2 linked regions of the Bdellovibrio bacteriovorus genome follow. Each later gene encodes a partner of the first gene's protein in a complex. Links are inferred from orthologs where the notes say so. Each region holds a gene or a part of one and is shown on either strand. Other genes may lie near its edges.

Region 1 (8,047 bases):
AAACCCAAATCCAGATACTCATACTTTGCAGGGATGCGCGAGCTATCCACTAAAGAATCCACATCTGCCGCCAAAGAAAACATCATTTGTCCACTCACACCGATGCGCGGAGTGAACCAAACGTTAGTTTTTAACTTTAAAGCATTAAAGAAGCTTTGATAGTCGCGGAAAGAATAGTTGGATTGAGATTCGTTATAAGCAACAACGGGAGTTACATCCAACTCCACTTTATTGTTACGAATGTCATCCGGGTGAATTTGTTCACGGTAAAAATCATAAATGCGATCCGCTTGGCTTGAGAACAAGCTCTCTGCGTGCTCTGACAAAGTCGGTTCCTGGACCTCAGCGTCTACGGTAAGTTCTTTCACTGGAATCGGCGGATGCGCAGGGGCAGGACTAGACGTCACCGCAGGCGGAGCCGTGAGTTGTGTCGCTTTTTCTTTTGCTAGCTTTTCTTCAGCCGCCTTCTTTTCAGCCTCTTTACGTGCAGCTTCTGCTTTTGCAAGCTCTGCAGCTTCTTCGGCTTTCTTTTCAGCTTCCAGTTCGCTTTCTTTAAGCGTTCTTACTTTAACTCCATCCGCATCAGTCACAACGGGAGTCGCTTCACCTTCAGACGCAGGCTTGCGCGAAGCTTTTTTACGAACTTCATAACGTCCAGAAGAAAAGCCTTCAAGACCCATCTGTGCAAAAGAGGTCTCAGCTGATGCTAAAAGGGACACGGCAGTGAAGATTGAAACAAAGATTTTCATAGGAAATTCTTCGGCTCTCGGTCCGAATTACTTGACGCCAAATTGACGAGTTTTCAGAGGCAGTGCAGAATAAATTTATGAAATCATTTCTTCTTAGTTTCCTCTTCGTCGCGTCCTGTTTCATTTCCGTATCTTCGACAGCATTTGGCCAGACTATTGCCCAGAACACTTACGTCAGCACCGTTGACCAAGATCTAGCAATTAAGTCCATCGTACTTGTCCCCACAACCGACAACGTTGGTGGAATTTATTCTCGCCCCGTTGAAGAAGAACTAAGAAAAGCGCTGAATGAGGATAAACAGTGGTCATTGGCGAATTATCCTTCCGACGTAAAAGTGAATTCAGCGTTGCTTGATGAAAAGCCTCAAGACGTTCAAAAAATTTTAGAAGCCTCAAAGAGCGAAGCGGCTTTGACTTCAAAAATCATTCGTGGTCCTCGAGGAATTTCGATCACGCTAACACTTTTTGTAGGCCGCGAAGGTTTGCCTTTGTTGCAGGAATCATTAAACGACTACAAAGGTTTTGAAACGGCGGAAATCAGAAACGAAGCCAGAAAACTTTTTGAGAATTTAAAATACAGAATGCCGTTTCGCTCGACGATCTTAAGTCGTCGTGGTCAGCAAGTGACATTGAACTTAGGAAGCGCTTACGGTCTTAAACCTGAAAGCCGTGTGTCCGTTGTTCAAATCATCAAAGTAAATCGTCATCCAAAATTGAAGTTCATGGTCAGCACAGAAAAAGAAGTTCTGGGCCGCGTGAAGCTTTTTAAAGTGGAGCCGTACTTAAGCTTCGGTTACGTCGAAATGGAAAAAGAACCAGGCGTCATCGCCGTAGGTTCGAAAGTCATGCCGGATGAATTTGTGAAATACTCCGTCCCAGTGACAACGCCTTCAGGAAAGGTTCTTCAAGATATCTCCACTAGACCCGACAAAGAAGTCGCTTTTGGCGAGGATCCACATGAATGGTTACCAACAATGCCACCTCAATTCGGAAAAATCGAATTGATGGCGGGCTTTGCAAGCTATACGCAAAACGTAAACCTACAAACCGCAGGCTCGATCAGCGGCAGCAGCAGCCTCGCTCCAAATATTTTAGTGCGCGGTGAAATCTGGTTGAACCCGCAATGGTACGTAGGCGTCCTATTACGCCAATCCGTATTCTCAATGGATAACGACCTAGCCGGATCCTCCCCAGGAAGCTTAAACATGTCGATGGGCCAATACGGCGTTAACTTCGGTTACAACTTCCTATTAACAAACGACTTCTTCGGCCCAAAACTACAAATCGCCGGCGGCTACACGAACACAAACTTCAGCGTGGACGACAGCACACCAACAGCCTACACAACAATGAAATACGGCGGCTTCGCCTTAAGCGTAGCCGGCCAATTCCCATTATCCGAAGAACTCCCAGTAGACATCGGTGGCAAACTAGATTTCTACCTAAACCCATCCCTAAGCGAAAACAAAACCAGCGGAGCCTCGTCCGACAACAAAATCAACAGCTTCAGCTTCTTCGTAGACTATAAACTAAAAACCCGCTTCAAAATCAGAGGAGAACTCCTCCTAGAAAACTACACATCCGACTTCTCAGGCACCGGCCAAAGAACCGACCCAGCCACAAGCACCAGCCACAAAATGACAACCTTGATGGGCGGCGTACAATACTTGTTCTAAAAAAGAAGGTGCAAAGCACCTTCCCAAAAAACACACCGATGTAAGGCCCGAACATCAAACTCATCAAAGGCAGGAATCACTCCTGCCTTTTTATTTTTTGAGAATGTTAGTGTATCGAGCAAAGGTTTTCTTTAAGCCTGCTTCCTGGGATATCTCCGAAGAAGGGCCTTTGCCGGCGCCACGACGGCGCGAACCGCACGAAGTGCGGCGGCAACTGAGCCTGGAAGGCGTGCCCGCCGAAGCGAGATATCCCAGGAAGCGGGCTTAAAGAAAACCCGTCGCCCGAAGCCAATACCAGAGCCACAAATAAAAAAAGCCCGGGAATAATCCCAGGCTTTTCGAAAAAGAACGAAGATGTTCGGCAAGCCGATTACATCATATCGCCCATTCCACCCATACCGCCCATGCCAGGAGCACCAGCAGGCATTGGAGCATCTTTCTTAGGAGCTTCAGCGATCATTGTTTCAGTAGTAAGCATCAAAGAAGCTACAGAAGCAGCGTTAGTCAATGCACAACGAACAACTTTAACTGGATCGATAACACCGTCTTTGATTAGGTCAGTGTATTCGTCAGAGTAAGCATTGAATCCCCAAGTAGCAGATTTGTTTTGAAGGATACGATCCAAAACGATCGCGCCATCAAGACCTGCGTTTGCAGAGATTTGACGAATTGGCTCTTCACAAGCACGTTTGATGATCATCGCACCGAAAGACTCTTCTTCAGAGAATTTAGTTTTATCAACTTTTTGAGAAGCGCGAAGCAAAGCAGTACCACCACCAGCTACGATACCTTCTTCAACAGCAGCGCGAGTCGCGTTCAAAGCGTCTTCTACGCGGTGTTTTTTCTCTTTCATCTCTACTTCAGAAGGAGCACCAACGTGGATAACAGCTACGCCGCCAGCCAATTTAGCCAAACGCTCTTTCAATTTTTCTTTGTCGTAGTCAGATGAAGTTTCGTCGATTTGAGATTTGATTGTAGCAACACGAGCTTGGATGTCGGCTTTTTTACCAGAACCATCAATGATAGTTGTGTTGTCTTTATCTACAACGATACGTTTCGCGATACCTAGGTCAGCTACAGTAGCTTGCTCAAGTTTGCGACCGATATCTTCAGAGATCACTTTTGCGCCAGTCAAGATAGCGATGTCTTCAAGCATAGCTTTACGACGGTCACCGAAGCCAGGAGCTTTAACTGCAGCAATGTGAAGAGTGCCACGAAGTTTGTTCACAACTAGAGTTGCAAGTGCTTCGCCTTCAACGTCTTCAGCGATGATCAACAATTGACGACCTTGCTTAGCAACGCCTTCAAGGATACCGATCATATCTTTCATTGAAGAGATTTTTTTGTCGTAAACAAGAACGTAAGCGTTCTCAAGAACTGCTTCCATTCTTTCTGCGTTAGTTACGAAGTATGGAGAAAGGTAACCACGGTCGAATTGCATACCTTCTACAACTGTTACTTCTGTTTTCGCAGTTTTAGATTCTTCGATAGTGATAACGCCTTCTTTGCCAACTTTATCCATAGCGTCTGCAAGCATTTGACCGATTTCTTTATCGTTGTTTGCAGAGATAGAACCAACTTGAGCAACTTCGTTCGAACCTTTTACAGGTTTCGCCATTGATTTCAACTCGTCGATAACAGTTGCTACCGCTTTGTCGATACCACGTTTGATTGACATTGGGTTGTGGCCTGCAGAAACAAGTTTAGCACCTTCGCGATAGATAGCTTGTGCTAGAACAGTTGCAGTTGTTGTACCGTCACCGGCTTCATCATTGGTTTTAGAAGCAACTTCTTTAACCATTTGAGCGCCCATGTTTTCGAATTTGTTTTCCAATTCGATTTCTTTGGCAACAGTGACACCGTCTTTAGTGATAAGAGGAGAACCGAAAGATTTGTCGATAACTACGTTACGACCTTTTGGTCCCAAAGTTACTTTTACTGCGTTCGCAAGAGTGTTCACACCTTTCAAGATGTGCGCGCGAGCGTCTTCTGAGAATGTTAATACTTTAGACATGGTTTACTCCGTTTTATTATTTAATTGAATTAGTTGAATACGCCCAAGATGTCTTCTTCGCGCATCATTAGGTATTCGTCGCCCTCAAGTTTCAACTCTGTGCCTGCGTATTTTCCGAAAAGCACTTTGTCGCCAACTTTCACTTCAAGAGGAAGTACTTTTCCGTCTTCAGTGATACGGCCTTTGCCTGTAGCGATGATTTCGCCACGTTGTGGTTTTTCTTTTGCTGTATCTGGGATGAAAAGTCCGCCAGCGGTTTTTTCTTCTTCCGCCATTCTGCGAACTAGAATTCTGTCATGAAGTGGACGAACGCCAATTTCGTTCTTAGCCATAGTAATTGCCTCCGTGTTTAAATCACGAAGGTAATATGAATCGGCTGGGATAGGAGTCAAGGTCGGGTGCCCAATTTTTCTCATGACACGCCGATTAATTTCAGAAATTTCAGGAACTTATATTATCAGAAAATTATTTCGGTTCTTTACCCACATTATTAGCGCTGACAGGCAAATCAGAGGCGTGGGCCCCAAAGACAGAGTTCGCGTAAGCCGTCATAAGTTCAGCTACTTCCTCGGGGCTTAGTTTGCCAGCAACCTCATTAAAGGCAGCCTTTTTGTCCTGAACTTTTGTGAGGTAGCCTACAAAGTAATCAGTCACAGAAAGGTCTTTAGCTACTTCTAAATCATATTGTTCTTCACGAAGGCGACGCTCGAGTTTTTCAACTCCCATATCCGTTGACGATACGGCTTCAATAGTCGCTTTATTGGAAAGATTTGGATCCGTTCCTTGTGCCATCGCGCGAGACGCTTTTTTAAGATCGATTTGCGCTTTTAAACTCATGACGTCAGCTTGTGCGAGCTGAACACGCTCTGTTTTCCATTCACGATAGCTTTTTACCTCTGCACCCGCTTTCATAGCGAAAGCGGTCATAGACCAAAAGGCGATAAGAGGTAAAATTTTAAGAAAGCTCATTGGCTCCTCCAACAGACGTCCACAATTCCAAGGAGGCTTATTACAAGGGTTGTGCCCAGGGAAACATGTCTCATTTGCAATATAAAAGACCTGAGCCCCTTTGGGGGCCCAAATGTGTTACTTTGAGACGAAATTGGCTTTACAGGAAAAACCTACATTGAAGGTTAGTGGCTGTGCTCTGAGTGCGCGTCAGGAGCGTGCTCGTCGTGAGCTTTTTTATCCGTTTTCTTTTCTTCGCCATGGCTGTGTTTCGCCACTTCGGCTTTCTTTTTTTCTTTGCATTTATCGCAAGTGTGACCGGCCTTTTCGTGAGAATGAGATTCTTCCTTTTTAGGTTCATCAACGCTTGCCGGAATACGCATTTGCAAAGTCGGTTCGTTCTTAAATGCTACGTGACCAGACTCTAAATCATAAAGAGAAGAAACAATGCGAAGATCACCGCTTTCAACTTTTTTGCGAATCAATTCAGAACGAGTAACAAGGTCTTTCGCTACGCCCTCTGTATTTGCCCATGATTCTCTTTCAAAATTCTTACTTGGTTTTTTATCTTTGAACTGAGAGATACGCGGCTGAATGTCTTTCACCAAATTATCAAGCGCTGGCGTTCCTAAGCTGGAACCATTCAAAGTACTGTGCGCGGCCTTCACAGCTCCGCAAGAAGTGTGTCCCATAACTACCAAAAGCTTTGATCCCAAATGCTCCACAGCGTATTCAATACTTCCGATCGCATTATCACCAAGAGCTTCACCGGCCGTTCTGACGACGAAAATCTCTCCTAATTTCTGGTCGAAAACGACCTCAGGCGGAACACGCGAATCACTGCAACTTAGAACGATAGCATGAGGTTTTTGCCCCGTACTTAAACGATGCACATCACCTTGTGATTGACCATCACTGCGAAGTTTTGCACCCGTAAAACGGTTGTTTCCATTTTGCAGCCAACGCAAAGATGTATCTGCATCCACCCCGGCAGGAGCGTGATCATTCGCAAATATTGAGAGGGAAATTGTGGTGATAACTAAGAACGAAAAGATAGCTTTCATGGGGAAAATCCCTTGGTAAGAAGTTACTTTCTTTTCGGGAATTACTTAGCGGAAGTTGAGCTTTGTTTAAGGAAAGTGAATACACTCTGATCGTAATCAAGATTTGGATGATTTCATCGTTCAATGTTTAAGTTTTAGTAACAATTGTTGGATTCACTTCGAACAATAGTTTTATCGAGACAAGTCTAAAGCCACGATCCAGAGCAGTTAACAAATCAATGGTGAAGAGGGACAGATTATCTAAGGCGCTGAAAATAAAAAAACCAAGCCTTGTGGACTTGGTTTTCTTAATCACATTTATTTAGAAAATAAATGGCTCAGAAGGAGGGACTCGAACCCCCGACCCAGCGGTTAACAGCCGCTTGCTCTACCGACTGAGCTACTTCTGAACTCGGTGAAGAACTATAATTAGGGCTTTGAGCGTTTCTTGTCAAACAGAAATCGCGGTTACGGAGCCTCCAGCCGCTCCAAAGCCTTGGTCAGCATCGGCGAACTAAAAGGCATCCCTTGGGCTCTAAAAACCGGTATTTTTTCGTTCTGTTCCAGGGTTTTTGACTCTCCAGACGAAGTTAAAGCCACTAGACGCTTTTTATAAGCTGCCTCATCAACACCCTCACTAGTGAAACCACCCAGCATAATTTCACAAACGCTGCTGATTTCTGAAGAACTTGTAAGAGTCTTTTTGAGCTCTCCGGTCAGCGAATAAATCTCAACTTTAGCGGTTTCGGGCGGGCACCAGTTCATCGGGCGGTAGTCGCTGCCGATCAAAATGCCCAGCGCACTTTGTGGATCAGAAAGTTTTTGTTTGAACTCGCGGGTTTGCAAAGCACGGATCGCGTAAAGGACTACACCCAAAGAAACGATCATCATGGCGATTTTAAAATAGAAAGAAATCTTCATGACGCTAAGTTAACTCGGCGAGTTGAAAACGGTCTAGTTATAACGTGAAGTTTAATAAGGAAAAAAATGGTGCACTCGAGAGGATTCGAACCTCTGACCACATGATTCGTAGTCATGTACTCTATCCAGCTGAGCTACGAGTGCACTGTGAAAGAGAAGTATAGATAGACTGCGGCCAGGGAAAAATCAAGCATTCTTGCTAAATTTACAAAAAGAATAAGGCCAAATCCTTGATTAAAGGGGCTCGCTATGGCAGTTTGGTTTCTCAGTCGAATTAAAACCGACCGCGGAAAGGTGGGTGAGTGGCTGAAACCAAGCGTTTGCTAAACGCTCGTACACTCAAAAGGTGTACCGCGGGTTCAAATCCCGCCCTTTCCGCCATTTTCTTTATCTCTATTTACATCCCTGAAGAAACAACACTGCTGATAAAAAAGGCACACAAACTACTTTGATGTCGTAGCCATTGGCCTTATAAACCTCGCATGGACGAACAACGTTTTATCGATATCGAAACTAAATTGGCTCACCAAGAAATGATCGTGGAAGAACTAAACCAAGTTCTTTACCAACAACAAAAGACGATCGACCAACTGGAAAAGATGGTTCAAGGGTTAACTGCGAAACTAAAAGAGCTGATGACGGATGAAAGCGGCCTTGAGATTCGTGGTCACGAAAAGCCGCCTCACTACTAGATTC
Region 2 (7,950 bases), on another replicon or contig:
CTCTTCCCGGAGAATCCCAAGGTTTTTTTGAGAAAGAAAATTTTCAAATTTACTATACAGGCATTGGTAAAGTGAACGCGGCGGCAACGGCGATGGATGTGATCCATAAAACCAAATGCAAGGTGATGATCAATCTGGGAACAGCCGGAAGCTCTAAGTTTAAAACCCATGACCTTGTTGAAGTCTCTGCTTTCGTACAAAGAGACATGGATATTTCTCCTCTGGGATTCAAAGTGGGCGAGACTCCTTTTGATCCGCTTCCGGCGGGGATTGAATTGATTCCTTATTTTAACGAACTCTCTAAAGGAGTTTGTGGAACTGGTGATAGTTTTGAAACAGGTACTCCGAAAGTGACTTGCGATTTAGTTGATATGGAAGGCTATGCACTTGCAAAAGTGTGTCGCAAAATGGGAGTTCAACTAATTTCGCTTAAGTACATTACAGACGGCGCCGATCATAATGCCCATAACGATTGGCAAGAAAATCTCGTCCACGGCGCGAGAAAACTTTTAGAGTACTATAAAAAAATGGTGACGCTTTAGTCATCGAACTATGGCTGAGGCTCTGTTTGTCAGGGCTTCAGCCTTTCCAAAAAATCCATGCAGAAATTTTCGAAAAACGAAGTGGATGTCTCGGATTGAGACACGAATTTACTCATCTTTGGTCCTGAATTTCCGATAAGTTCCTCATGGAAAAGCAGCGTTTTTCATTCGGGCAGTGGGGAGTTCTATCCATCACCGCCGTCATTGGATTAAGTTTAGGATTTGCCAAAAATCCCTTTAAAAATCGTCCGCCTCTGCAAAACCCGCAAGAAGTGGCGCAGTTTTATTCAAAGGCGCACCAATATTTTGATGCGGGAAACTTTGAAGGTGCGCTTGAAGCTTCGGAAAAGATTCAACATCCCGTTCCTCCGCGCTATGCAGACATTGAACAGTTGCAGCGCAAGGCGCGAGCGCACCTAAATGAATACCAAAAGAAATTGAAGGAAGGAAAATTGAATCCAACCCACGTGGATCGGCTTCCCGCAGCGTTGCGTGATTCATACTTCGATGCGCGCATTGAGGCGGGACAGGGTCGTTGTCGCGCAGCTTACGATAATATGGCCCCAGTCAGCAAATATCTGAAAAACAGAGAAGACCTCGAAATTTTTAAGCGCTGCCAATTAACCCAAAATAAATCCAAGTGAGTCTCAAAATAAGGCTCATCTTTAGTCGGGTCTGGCCGATAAAGAGTTAAGGGCTGAATCAGCAGCCAATAAGGAGAAGAAAAAATGAAACTCAACTACACATTTAAGCACCTAGATCACTCCGACGCTCTTGTGAACTATACAGAGGAACGCATGGAGGAAATCGGGCGCTTTTTGCTTAGAGAAGGCTACGGCAATGTCTATTTCTCTAAAACAAAAAATGAATTCTGTGTTGAAGTTTCCATAAATACCCGGGAAAAATACTTTAAAGCCAGCGCCTTCGGCTCTGATGTTTACGGTGCCGTCGATGGTGTTGCGGAAAAACTTGAAAAACAATTTCTAAAAACGAGCAAGCAATACAAAAATCATAAAAAGCCGGAGCTTTCAAAAGAGGGTCGTTTGGATCAAGCGATTCGCTTCAAAAAAGCTGCTTGATCTTTCTTAGTTAATAAACGAGATTTTATGGAACGCAAACAGGGTGGTTTTGAACCGCCCTGTTTTTTTATCTGGTACGTTTTTGGAATAATATGAACACACCTGATTCTCATCACTATTGGGAGAGCATTCTTTTTTCTGCGACTACAGTCACAGATGATAAAATGACACTTCTTTATAAATACCGCCTTTTGCTTTTGATCACGCTGATCACGGGCTTGTTGATGTGGACCTATTCGTTCATTTCGATTTTCTTTGTTCAGGGTAAAACCTTGGGCATGATCGGTGTCACATGTTCCACGGTCCACCTTCTTTCTCCCGTCGTGTATAGATTGACGAAGTCGATGACGCTTGCGGCGTACAATATGGTGATCGCCGGAATGATTTTCCAATTTTCCTTTTCATTTTATACGGGCGGTTTTTATTCTCCGACTCTGATTTGGTTTGCGATTCTTCCGCTGATCGTCGGTCTTTTAACCAATAAAATTCACGCGGCCGCGTGGACGCTGATCTGTGCTGGCGCCTACGTCACGATGTTCTTTCTTGAGGAGGCGGGCTGGGTGCCGGAATCTTCACTTTCAGAGCTGGGGCGCACTTTAGCGCAGTTCATGATTGGTTTGGGGCTCATTGGATTGGTAGGCGGTTTCACCTTGTTCTTCTTAGAGCTGAGCTATTTTTATTACCACAAACCCAAGGGTTCTTGACCCCTTTTGAGTCGTTTGGTAGGTTGGCCGTTCGCTAAATGCGAAGGGCATTTAGGATGGTTTGGGGTTATACTTTTCGAGACCTCAAGCCGAGCTCATTAACACCTTTCTCTAATGAGGAAACGAAAGCAGTGAAAAACTACCTTTTTACGAGCGAATCCGTATCTGAGGGTCATCCCGACAAAATGGCAGACCAAATTTCCGATGGCATCTTGGATGCGATCTTGGCTCAAGATCCCAAGGGCCGTGTTGCCTGTGAAACTTTGCTAACAACGGGTTTGGTTGTTGTTGGCGGCGAAATCACTACTTCTGCGAAAGTGAACTTCTCTGAAGTGGCTCGCGAAGTTGTAAAACGCATTGGTTATGACCATTCTGACAAAGGTTTCGATTATAAAACTTGCGGCGTGATGATCGCCGTGGGTCAGCAATCTCCAGATATCGCCGTTGGCGTGAAAGAGACTCTGTCTGACGATCAAGGTGCGGGCGACCAAGGCTTGATGTTCGGTTATGCCGTCAACGAAACTCCAGAGTTGATGCCTCTTTCTATCGCTATGTCTCACAAACTTGTGAAAGACTTAGCACAACTTCGTAAAGACGGTCGTGTGGACTGGTTGCGTCCGGATGCAAAGTCTCAAGTGACTGTGCAATACGAAAACGGCATTGCAAAACGCATTGATGCTGTTGTTATCTCAACTCAGCACTCTGACAGCGTTTCTAACGCGACAATCAAAGAATTTATCACTGAAGAGCTGATCAAAAAATCCATCCCAGGAAACTGGATTGATGCGAAAACAAAATTCTTCATCAACCCAACAGGTCGTTTCGTAACAGGCGGTCCTATGGGAGACGCGGGTCTAACAGGCCGTAAGATCATCGTTGATACCTACGGTGGTCACGGTGCCCATGGCGGCGGAGCTTTCTCTGGTAAAGATCCTTCGAAAGTAGACCGTTCTGCGGCTTACGCATCTCGTCATATTGCTAAAAACATCGTGGGAGCGGGCTTGGCTGACAGATGTTTGGTTCAAGTGGCGTACGCAATCGGCGTGGCAGAGCCTGTCAGCATCACTGTGAACGATTACGGAACAAGCAAAGTTGGACCTGAAGTGCTTGAAAAAGCCGTTCGTCAGGTTTTTGATCTTCGTCCGGCAAGAATTACGAAAGAATTGGATCTATTACGTCCAATCTACAGTAAAACGGCAGCTTACGGCCATTTCGGTCGTAACGAAGAAGGTTTCACTTGGGAAAAACTGAACAAAGTGGACCAATTGAAAGACGCTGTAAACACGCTAAAGTAAGCCTTAGCGAAAACCTGGCAAAATAAAGCCGGAAGCGGAAAAAAAGCTTAATCATTGCGCCGAGTTGTCTCTAGCAACTCGGCGCTTCTTTTATATAATGGGCGCACGAAAAAAGAGGCTCAATGGATCCTAAGTTTATACGAAATTTCTCAATCATTGCTCATATCGACCACGGTAAATCTACTTTGGCGGATGGACTTCTTACTGCCACAGGGGCCCTTTCTGATCGAGAAAAAAAGGATCAGTTTCTAGACAACATGGAGCTAGAGCGTGAACGTGGTATCACGATCAAAGCACAAACGGTCTGCCTTGATTTCAAATCTAAAGATGGCAACACCTATCAGATCAACTTGATCGATACACCGGGACACGTGGACTTCTCTTACGAAGTGTCGCGTTCTTTGGCTGCGTGTGAAGGGGCCATTCTTGTTGTCGATGCGGCTCAAGGCGTGGAAGCACAAACTTTAGCCAACGTTTACTTAGCTCTAGAAAATAATCTAGAGATCATTCCTGTTCTTAATAAAATCGATCTTCCTTCTGCAGATCCAGAGGGTGTGGCAAAACAAATCGAAGACACTGTGGGCTTGGACTGCACGGGTATTATCCACGCTTCCGCGAAAGAAAAAATCGGTATCACCGATATTCTTGAAGCCATCGTTGAAAAAGTTCCGCCCCCTAAGGCGGATCGCTCGCTCACGCCGCGCGCTTTGATTTTTGACTCTTGGTTTGATGCTTATCAAGGCGTTGTCGTTCTGGTTCGTGTTATGGATGGAGCGATTAAAAAAGGCGACAAGATCAAGTTCATGGCTACAGACCGTGATTACGAAGTTTTGCGTATGGGTAAATACAAACCATTCCCCGCAATGCAAGATACATTAGAAGCGGGTGAAGTGGGCTTCATCATCTGCGGTATCAAAGATATCCGTGACGTTCAAGTGGGTGACACTGTGACGTCGGCAAAGCATCCAGCGACAGAACCTTTAGCGGGTTTCCAAAGAATCAAGCCGATGGTTTTTGCCGGTATCTTCCCGGTGGTTGCGTCGGAATATGAAAACCTGAAAGATGCCTTAGATAAACTTTGTTTGAATGACTCCTCATTGACGTTTGAAATCGAAAAGTCTGCGGCGTTGGGCTTTGGCTATCGCTGTGGTTTCTTGGGTCTTCTTCATATGGAGATCGTACAAGAGCGTTTGGAACGTGAATTCAATCTTGATCTCATCACGACGGCGCCAACGGTTGTTTATCGAATTACCAAAACAGACGGCACAGAGCTGATGTTGGAAAATCCTTCGGGAATGCCAGCGGAAACTCAAATCGTAAAATTTGAAGAGCCTTATGTGAAAGTGACCTTGCATACCCCGACCGACTACATCGGCGGTATCCTGAAACTTTGCGAAGATAAACGTGGTATCCAATTGAAAATGGAATACGTCACCGATAAAAAAGTCATCATCGAGTACAAGCTGCCGATGAATGAAATGGTGATGGATTTCTATGACCGCTTGAAGTCGATCTCTAAAGGCTATGCGTCTTTAGAATATGAATTCATCGGCTTTGAAGAATCCGACCTAGTGAAATTGGATATCCTGATTAACGGTGAAGCTATCGATGCCTTGTCTTTGATTGTTCACCGTTCTAAAGCTCAGAATCGTGGCCGTTTGTTAGCTGAGAAGATGAAAGAATTGATCCCTCGCCAACAATATCAAGTTGCGATTCAGGCTGCTATCGGTGCGAAGATTATTGCTCGTGAAACCTTGGGTGCGATCAGAAAAGACGTGACCGCGAAGTGTTATGGTGGTGATATTTCTCGTAAGCGTAAACTGTTGGAGAAGCAGAAAGAGGGTAAAAAGCGCATGAAGGCCATCGGCCATGTGGAAGTCCCTCAAGAAGCCTTCCTAGCAATCCTCAAAGTCGAAGACTAAGGAGACAGCATGACAAACAACAAGAATGGCTGGAACTGGCGCACAAAGTATTTTTGGACCGAAGGTTGGGGATCGCTTTTCCTGGCGGTGTTCATTGCTCTTTTCATCCGCTGGGGATTTATCGAAGCTTATGTGATCCCTTCGGGTTCTATGCTTCCTTCCTTGTTGATTCATGACCATATCTTCGTAAACAAGCTGACTTACGGTTTGCGCGTTCCTTTTAGCGAAAATTGGCTGGTTAAATTCAACGAGCCAGTTCGTGGTGAAGTGATTGTCTTTAAATATCCTAAGGACATGAGCACATTCTTCATCAAGCGCATCGTAGGTGAACCCGGCGACAAGATTTATTATGAAAACGGCACTCTTTATATCAATGATAAACCTGTTGATAAAAAAGTTCCGGCGAACATGGATGACTTCAACTGGTTGCGCGATGCCGACTTCCAACGTGATGGAAATATCAACGATAGCAAAGAAAACTACGTCGAGTTCACTGAAGATCTTCCGGGTGGGAAAAACCATGCGATTCTTCTTCGCAAAGGTGATATCTACGAAACCTTCGGACCGGTGACAGTTCCGCCAGATCACTTGTTTGTGATGGGTGACAACCGTATGAACTCTTCCGATGGTCGTGTGTGGGGATTCTTGCCGAAACAAAACATTTTAGGTCGTGCGATGTTCGTATGGCTTTCTTGTGAAGAGACGATTCCGGCATTGCCTTTCTTGTGCAATCCATTGACGATCCGTTGGGGACGTTTCTTCCATCCTGTTAACTAATTGATGAATCAAACCGGCGAAACTCGCAATTTAAAAGGAACGTGGAATCAGGCGATTCTAACGTTCCTTTTTCCTATTTTGCTGGTGATGGGACTTCGTTGGGCCTTGATTGAGCCCTTCGTGATTCCGTCAGGAAGCATGATTCCCAATCTTCTAGTGCATGACCATATCTTGGTAAAAAAACTTGCCTATGGTTTGCACATTCCATTTAGCAACAAATGGCTTTTGCAATGGGATCAACCTCAGCGTGGTGACATCGTTGTTTTCAAGTATCCCGAAAATCCTGATGTCTATTATATCAAGAGACTTATCGGTCTTCCTGGTGACAACGTAGAAGTGCAAAGCGGCCGAATCACTTTAAATGGTGAAAAGCTGCCCTTAAGCTCATTCGAAGATTCTCAAGGCGAAAACGGTTTTCACTATTTTCAAGAAACTCTCGACGGTCACAAACATATTGTTCGTTTTCTTTACGAAGAAAATACGGGTGATGTGCAGGTTTTTAAAGTGCCCGAAAACCAGTACTTCTTTATGGGAGACAACCGCGATCAATCCAGTGACTCGCGTTTTTGGGGATTTGTTAAAAATGACTACATCGTTGGAAAAGCTTGGATGATCTGGCTTTCTTGCAATAGCACTTTGCCTACAATGACATTTGTCTGCGATCCCGCGCAAATCCGTTTCAATCGCCTTTTCCAAAAACTCCAATAAAAAACCTTTTCGCCCTTCAGCGGATTAGGTAGCATTTAGGCATGAATCGTTGGCGTGAGTATCTGACCACATTAATTTTAGCTGTCATCTGTGCCCTTGTTGTGCGCAATTTTTTGGTCACGGCTTATAAAGTACCAACAGGTTCCATGCAGCCCACTTTGAAACCGGGCGATTTCATTTTCTCATCACGCATTTCATATGGATTTCCCATTCCTTTTTCGCAGCAAAGATGGGGAGCCACTTTGCCGGAGCGGGGGGACTTAGTGGTGTTCAATTACCCAAATCAACCCGGTGTCACGTATGTAAAGCGTGTTGTAGGTTTGCCTGGTGATCGCGTGCAAATCGTCAAGGGTCGTTTGGTTTTGAATGATGAAGCATTGAAATATGAAAAAGCTCAGGAAGTTTCTGGCGACAATCCGAATCCAGAGCTTTTTGATATCTATGAAGAAATCACGCCTGAAAAAACCTGGAAGGTGATCTTTCAGAAGCAACCGGAAGAAAAAGACTTTGGCCCTCTGGTCGTTCCACCCGGAGAAGTCTTTTTATTAGGCGATAATCGAGACGCAAGTGACGACTCGCGCTATTGGGGTACGGTCCCGATGCCTCAAGTGATTGGCCGAGTTGTGTTTATTTGGCTCTCGCTGGATTGGCAAAGCAAATGGGGTGGAGATCGTTATCCTTCAGTGCGTTGGCAAAGAGTTTTTTCTACGGTGTATTGACATCTTTTAAGTCGGGCCATAGGCTTGGGTTCTAGATGTCATCTAGAAACAATAAATCCATTCTTGATCTTCGTTCCCTTGAAAAAACAAAAATCGACTTTCTATTCTCTGTGGCGGACAAGATTGCTGCCTCTGACAAGGCGTTGACCTTTGAGGGCTTCGGAAAAACCGGAGCCCTTTTGTTTTTTGAGGCCAGCACTCGCA

What was found.
Region 2: the proteins of groL (region 1) and metK are in contact, whole or in part, in a cryo-EM structure (PDB 8P4O), measured with the Escherichia coli proteins. The link is inferred for Bdellovibrio bacteriovorus from one-to-one orthologs.

The regions. Positions count from the first base shown.
Region 1 is NZ_LUKD01000001.1:1,552,533-1,560,579, reverse strand. The notes cover bases 2,118-5,028. They hold groL (chaperonin GroEL), read right to left. Parts: upstream 4,440-5,028; coding sequence 2,796-4,439; downstream 2,118-2,795. Other genes in these bases: AZI87_RS07490 (hypothetical protein), read right to left, coding at 4,905-5,028; groES (co-chaperone GroES), read right to left, coding at 4,469-4,756; AZI87_RS07505 (outer membrane protein), read left to right, coding at 2,118-2,425. Also shown: AZI87_RS07510 (hypothetical protein), read right to left, coding at 1-749; more of AZI87_RS07505, read left to right, coding at 827-2,117; more of AZI87_RS07490, read right to left, coding at 5,029-5,408; AZI87_RS07485 (carbonic anhydrase), read right to left, coding at 5,573-6,451; AZI87_RS07475 (hypothetical protein), read right to left, coding at 6,899-7,351; AZI87_RS07460 (SlyX family protein), read left to right, coding at 7,834-8,043; queF (preQ(1) synthase), read right to left, coding at 8,047-8,047.
Region 2 is NZ_LUKD01000010.1:9,051-17,000, forward strand. What follows is about bases 1,725-4,538. They hold metK (methionine adenosyltransferase), read left to right. Parts: upstream 1,725-2,456; coding sequence 2,457-3,620; downstream 3,621-4,538. Other genes in these bases: AZI87_RS17770 (hypothetical protein), read left to right, coding at 1,725-2,325; lepA (translation elongation factor 4), read left to right, coding at 3,743-4,538. Outside these bases: AZI87_RS17755 (5'-methylthioadenosine/S-adenosylhomocysteine nucleosidase family protein), read left to right, coding at 1-542; AZI87_RS17760 (hypothetical protein), read left to right, coding at 689-1,186; hpf (ribosome hibernation-promoting factor, HPF/YfiA family), read left to right, coding at 1,271-1,621; more of AZI87_RS17770, read left to right, coding at 1,714-1,724; more of lepA, read left to right, coding at 4,539-5,542; lepB (signal peptidase I), read left to right, coding at 5,552-6,319; lepB (signal peptidase I), read left to right, coding at 6,323-7,027; lepB (signal peptidase I), read left to right, coding at 7,069-7,746; AZI87_RS17800 (aspartate carbamoyltransferase catalytic subunit), read left to right, coding at 7,782-7,950. UniProt on the Escherichia coli protein: Catalyzes the formation of S-adenosylmethionine (AdoMet) from methionine and ATP.